DNA from 2 places in the Marinomonas sp. ABL3_031 genome. Region 2 is predicted to be linked to the other one. Evidence: riboswitches for the same ligand, from Rfam matches in the RefSeq annotation. Region 2 holds a riboswitch; the other holds the start of a gene.
The links. Region 2 has a riboswitch for thiamine pyrophosphate ahead of thiC (phosphomethylpyrimidine synthase ThiC). Riboswitches for the same ligand answer to the same signal wherever they lie in the genome.
Positions count from the first base shown of each region.

Region 1 (3,384 bases), on a different contig from region 2:
TGCTCTGGTGAATCAGCAAGTCGTGCTATTCAATGGCACCATCCGTGAAAATATCGCCTATGGCCAGTTACGTGATACCAAGGAGCATGAAGTTATAGCGGCAGCGAAAGCGGCTAACGCTTGGGGCTTTATTGAGGAGTTAGACAAGGGGTTAGATACCATGGTAGGTGAGAATGGTGTCTTGCTTTCTGGTGGTCAACGTCAACGTATTGCCATTGCTCGAGCCATTCTAAAAAATGCGCCTATCCTGATTCTCGATGAAGCAACCTCCGCATTGGATACGGAATCTGAGCGTGCTATTCAATCTGCATTAGATGGTTTGATGGAAAATCGTACGACCATTGCCATAGCGCATCGCCTATCTACCATTGAAAATGCCGATATTATTGCGGTAGTGGATCATGGTGAGATTGTTGAACAAGGTTCGCATCAAGAGCTGCTCGCCAAACAAGGCGCCTATGCGCAACTTCATAATCAGCAATTTAGTGAGTCGGCTGAATAATGTGGTTGTACTCTTGTGTTATCAATCTGCTAACTCCGCTTATATGGTTAAAAATTCGTCGCTTTAAACGGAGTTATGCGAATTATCGCGCTGAGGAAGCTTATGGGCATTGGGGCGAGGTTGAGGCGGATCTTTGGTTGCATTGTGCTTCTGTGGGTGAGGTCTTAGCTGCGCGGCCCTTGGTGGAACAATGGCGCGAAAAATATCCTGACCAGCGTTTGTTAGTCACAACCATGACACCGACGGGAGCAGAGCAAGTAGCCAAAATTTTTCCCTTTGCCCAGCATAAATATTTACCAATGGATTGGCGCAGAGCAGTGAAAAAAGCGCTGAGTCAATTAGACTGTCCAAGATTGCTGATAATTGAAATGGAGCTTTGGCCAAATCTGATAAGGTATGCGAAACAAAAAGGGCTTCATGTCAGTATTGTGAACGCTCGCATGAGTGAGCGCTCTTTTCTTCGATATCAAAAATTTCCTCGTTTTTCTCGACGTTTATTTGCCCTGCCGGATCAATTTTTAGCGCATGCGCAAGCGGATGCGGATCGTATAAAGGGGTTGGGGGCGAGTAAAGTATATGCGACGGGCAGTATAAAATTCGATTTGGCTGTTTCTAAAGAGGTGCTGGAGCAGAACTGGCGGGAGCAAATTGATAAGCCTTTTGTTTGGATTGCAGCTAGTACCCATCAAGGAGAAGATGCGCTCATATTAAAGGCGCATCAAGCCTTATTAAAAGCTCAGCCTCAGGCCTTATTGATCTTAGTTCCACGTCATCCTGAGCGCTTTGTAGAAGTCAGTCAATTGGCTAGAGAATCTTTCTCAAAAGTTTCACTACGCAGTAATACACCCGTAAATAAATGGAGTGATTTCCAGGTAGTGATTGGTGATAGCATGGGAGAGCTAATGCATTATTACCAAGCGTCTGACTTAGCCTTTGTTGGTGGCAGCTTGATAAGACGAGGTGGTCACAATCCGATTGAACCTGCCTTGCTATCCAAGGCCATTTTAGTTGGCCCTCACACTTTTAATTTTCAAGACATCACCGACCAGTTGATCTTGGCAAAAGGCGCCTTGCGTTGTCAGGATGAAGAGCAGTTGAGCAATTTACTGGTTTCTCTAGCGAAGCAAACTTCCCAACGTATTCGTCTTGGTCAAGCTGCATTACGATTTGCGCAAAACAGTCAAGGCGCAGTAACGCGAGTACTCAATGAAATAGACTTTCATTAAGTGACTCTTTACAATGTCCGCTCTATATCTCATGGGGTGCTTGGACTGAGTCTAAGCTGAGAAGTGATTATTCGCTAACCCATTGAACCTGATCCAGATTATGCTGGCGTAGGAATTGAGGTAGTAAGTGAAGTTCCGTTTGCTTACATTCCTTTGATACGCCGCTCACTTATTTTAGGAGCGACACCTTGAAAAAACTTTCTCTTCGTCGATGTTCAAGCATTGCCTTGGCAAGCTTAACTTTTGCCTTTTCAGCCTCTGCATTCACCCAGACTTTAAACGTCTATACTTACGATTCTTTCGCATCCGATTGGGGCCCAGGGCCAAAAATCAAAGAAAACTTCGAGAAGGAATGTGATTGCGAGTTGAACTTCGTAGCATTAGATTCTTCGGGTGGTATTTTTTCTCGCGTACAACTTGAAGGTAAGTCGTCGCAAGCTGACGTGTTATTGGGTTTGGATTTGAACTTGATGCAAGCCGCAGTAGCAACCGGTCTATTGGCTGAGCATGGCGTGGATACCACTGCTGTGCAGCTTGATCAGGCTTGGACAGACGAGGTGTTTGTGCCATTTGATCATGGTCACTTTGCTTTTATCTACAACTCAGAAGCACTTTCCAATCCACCAAGCAGTTTGTCTGAAATTGTTGAAAATCAAGACTTGCGTGTAATTTACCAAGACCCTCGTACCAGTACGCCAGGATTGGGCTTAATGCTTTGGATGAAATCTGTGTATGGTGACGATGCCGCTACGGCTTGGAAAACATTGGCTTCTCACACAGTCACTGTGACCAAAGGTTGGTCGGATGCTTATGGTCTTTTCCTTAAAGGAGAAGCGGATGTGGTGTTGAGTTATTCAACCTCACCGGCTTATCACATAGTGGCAGAAGGTGAGAATAAATATAAAGCGGTTGAAGCTGAAGAAGGGCGTTACCCACAAGTAGAAGTGGCGGCAATGCTGAAATCCGCACCAAATAAAGATTTAGCTAAGCAGTTTATGAATTTCATTTTGACGCCAGGTTTTCAATCGACCATAGCAACGGGTAACTGGATGTTGCCCGTTATTAAACTTGATCAGCCTTTGCCTGCTGCTTTTGATGCCGCTTTGAAGCCAGCTAATAATCTAGTGCTACCGGTCGAACAGGTTGCGGCAAACCGCAAAGCTTGGATTAATGAGTGGTTGAATGCAACGACAGAGTAAGTAGGACTTTTTTGAAACGAAATATGTCTATCATAAGCCTACTTCCAGCTCTGCTGGGAGTGGGCTTATTTGTTTTGTTAGGAGGGATTAGCCTCTTTTCTTTGCTGCAGTTCAGTGATATTGCGGAGTGGTGGGGCTTTTTATCTCAGCCTTATTTATGGCGTTTGATTCGTTTTTCTTTGTGGCAGGCGCTATTAAGTAGCTTGATCAGTCTTGCTATTGCGGTGCCAGTCGCATCCTGTTTGTTTCATCGCCAGTTTTTTGGGCGAAACCTGTTGTTGCAGATTTTTTCCGTGTCCATGGTGGTTCCCAGCATTGTCGCTATTTTGGGTATCGTTGTGGTGTATGGGCGCAGTGGTTGGTTAAACAGTTTGCTGTCGGTAGAGGTTCCTCTGTATGGCTTGACGGGAATTTTATTGGCCCATGTTTTTTTCAATTTGCCCTTAGCGGTGCGTTT
Region 1 is NZ_JBSWYU010000014.1:51,819-55,202, reverse strand. Features, by position in the region: gene msbA (lipid A export permease/ATP-binding protein MsbA) at 1-502, shown strand, start outside; gene ACXAH2_RS14610 (3-deoxy-D-manno-octulosonic acid transferase) at 502-1,728, shown strand; TPP riboswitch at 1,751-1,861, shown strand; gene thiB (thiamine ABC transporter substrate binding subunit) at 1,917-2,927, shown strand; gene thiP (thiamine/thiamine pyrophosphate ABC transporter permease) at 2,951-3,384, shown strand, end outside.
Region 1: another riboswitch for thiamine pyrophosphate. It lies ahead of thiB (thiamine ABC transporter substrate binding subunit); the one in region 2 lies ahead of thiC (phosphomethylpyrimidine synthase ThiC).

Region 2 (3,384 bases):
ATACGCGCCGTCCTGATAATTTTGTAAAGCCTGCTCATAAGCCGCACTGATTATTTTGCTGTTATTGGGTTTATAAGGATGATAAATGCTTGGCGGTGGAGTGTTGTCAGAGGCTTCTTTATCACCTTGAACCAAGCTGGAAGTCTGCTGAGGCATATTTAAGTTTGCTGAATTACATGCGCTGAGCAGAAATGCACAAAGGGTTAATGATATGATGCGATAATTGGTTAGGCTCATAATCTTACAAATGGCAAATTAAAGAGGAAACATGGTATCACATACTAATGATGATGTGAGAGGGTCGCTGTACATAGTTGCGACACCAATTGGCAATCTAGATGATTTTACAAAGCGAGCCGAGCAAACTTTACGAGATGTTGACTACATCGCCGCAGAAGATACCCGTCACAGTCGCCGTTTATTGAATCATTTTGGCATTGAAGGCAAGTTATTTTCACTGCACGATCACAATGAGAAAGACAAGGCAGAATACGTTGCAAGCTTATTAAATGAAGGTAAGAATGTCGCGCTTGTATCCGATGCTGGCACACCATTAATTTCCGATCCTGGTTATCACTTGGTCTCTATTCTGCGTGATTTAGATCACAAAGTGGTTCCTGTGCCTGGCGCCAGTGCTTTAATTGCTGCCTTGTCAGCTTCTGGCTTGCCCACTGATCAGTTTTTCTTTGCAGGGTTTGTTCCGGCTAAATCGAAAGCCCGTAAGGATGTGTTTGAAGCCTGGCGAGATCAAGTGGGTACCTTGGTGTTTTATGAATCGACTCACCGTATTGCAGACTCTATGGAGGATTTGCAAACTGTCTACGGTGATCAAGCCAATGTGGTGTTGGCGAGAGAGCTGACTAAAACCTTTGAAACCTTTTTATCCGGTACACCGAATCAGATCCTTGAAAAGTTTGCCGAGGATGCGAATCAGTTGAAAGGGGAATTTGTGGTCATGCTCAACATAGCCAAGCCGGATCTAGCAGATGAGGAAGAGGAGGCTAAACGTATTCTTACTGTTTTATTAGAAGAAAAAGTCTCAGTAAAACAAACGGCTTCCATTGCTGCTAAGCTGACAGGAGGAAAGAAAAATTCCCTGTATAAGCTTGCATTAAGCATGCAAGAGGGTGAATAGCCCACTTAATAATTTCTAACATTTCCATTCAGAAGAGTTTACAGAGATATTTGAATCCGTATACTCAGTGCTACTTGTCGGAGTGCCATTTGGCTGAGATCGCACAATTGAGTGCGGGATCCGCAGAACCTGATCGGGCTAACACCCGCGTAGGAAACAAGAAAGTCACACTATTTCTTTTCTGCATCAAATGAACTCCTGTATTGTAAAGGTAAATTTGATGCGGTCAGTCGCATGACATTTAATTTTCGATTCAGGAATTCTTTTTTGCCATAAGTTCGTTGGTGAACTTTGGTTAAACCAGCACCCCAGACAAGCAATTCTCCATTTTTTAAAGGGAAATGCTCATGTCGAATCAGAATAACAAAAAACCTAATAAGTCTTCTCGCGAAGCGGCTCGCCTTGCTGCAAAGGCCTTTATTGAGTCCTTACAAGCCAAGCCTTTTCCAGCCTCTGAGCGCATTTATCTCAATGGCTCAGATGACTCCATTCGTGTGCCGATGCGTAAGATTAATCTTACTGATACACCGCTTGGCTCGGATCCTGATAACTTGACCTTTGAACCTAATGAAGCTGTGTATGTTTATGATTGTTCAGGCCCTTATGGTGATCCACAAGAAAAAATTGATGTTTACCGTGGGATCAAACCTATCCGCAATGAATGGATCGAGGCTCGTCAGGATACGCAATTCTTATCACAGGTGAGTTCCACTTTTACTCAATCACGATTGGACGATGAGCGTCTTGATGAGCTTAGATTTCAGCATTTGCCGAAAGTAAGACGTGCTCGGCAAGGTAAGTGTGTCACTCAAATGCATTATGCCAAGCAAGGCATCATTACTCCAGAAATGGAGTACATTGCCATTCGTGAAAATCAAAACCTTGAAGTCATCAAAAGCGAACTCTTGTTGAAGCAGCATCCGGGACAGAGTTTTGGGGCGAACTTGCAAGACAAGATCACCCCAGATTTTGTGCGTGAAGAAGTGGCGAAAGGCCGCGCCATAATTCCGAATAACATTAATCACCCAGAATCTGAGCCTATGATCATAGGTCGTAACTTTTTGGTGAAAGTTAACGCCAACATTGGTAATTCTGCGGTGACGTCTTCCATTGAAGAAGAGGTGGAGAAGCTTGTTTGGTCGACTCGTTGGGGAGCCGACACTGTGATGGATTTATCGACAGGGAAAAACATACACGAAACCCGCGAATGGATTCTGCGTAATTCTCCCGTGCCTATTGGTACCGTACCGATTTATCAAGCGCTGGAAAAAGTGAATGGCATTGCCGAAGATCTGAATTGGGACGTTTTTCGCGATACCTTGATTGAGCAAGCTGAGCAGGGCGTAGACTACTTTACCATTCACGCTGGTGTGTTATTGAGATACGTGCCAATGACGGCAAAACGCCTTACCGGCATTGTTTCCCGTGGTGGTTCTATCATGGCGAAATGGTGTCTTGCGCACCACCAAGAGAGCTTTTTATATGAGCGTTTTCGCGACATTTGCGAAATTTGCGCTGCTTATGATGTGGCTTTATCCCTTGGCGATGGCTTGCGTCCTGGCTCCATCATGGATGCCAATGATGAAGCGCAAATGTCTGAGCTAAGAACCTTGGGTGAGCTGACCAAAATTGCTTGGGAATACCATGTGCAGGTCATGATCGAAGGTCCTGGACATGTTCCCATGCAACTTATTAAAGAGAACATGACAGAGCAACTTGAGCATTGTCATGAAGCACCCTTTTATACTCTTGGTCCGTTAACCCAAGACATTGCGCCGGGTTATGACCACATTACGTCTGGAATCGGAGCGGCGCAGATAGGTTGGTATGGTTGTGCCATGTTGTGCTACGTCACACCCAAAGAGCACCTAGGTTTGCCGAATAAGGAAGACGTAAAACAGGGTTTGATTACTTATAAGATTTCCGCTCATGCTGCGGATCTGGCCAAAGGTCATCCGGGAGCGCAAGTGAGAGACAATGCTTTGTCCAAAGCACGTTTTGAGTTCCGTTGGGAAGATCAATTCAATCTCGCGCTGGATCCAGAAACGGCGCGTGCTTATCACGATGAAACCCTGCCACAGGCCTCGGGCAAAGTGGCGCATTTCTGCTCTATGTGTGGACCCAAGTTTTGCTCCATGAAAATTACCCAAGAAGTGCGTGATTATGCCGCTGGTTTAGAACGGCAAGAACAGGGTCAAGATCAAGTTATCAATATTACAGCCCTGCAAGATGATGAAGCACAGCTCGGT
Region 2 is NZ_JBSWYU010000003.1:172,281-175,664, reverse strand. Features, by position in the region: gene ACXAH2_RS05250 (penicillin-binding protein activator) at 1-156, opposite strand, end outside; gene rsmI (16S rRNA (cytidine(1402)-2'-O)-methyltransferase) at 269-1,135, shown strand; TPP riboswitch at 1,204-1,308, shown strand; gene thiC (phosphomethylpyrimidine synthase ThiC) at 1,483-3,384, shown strand, end outside.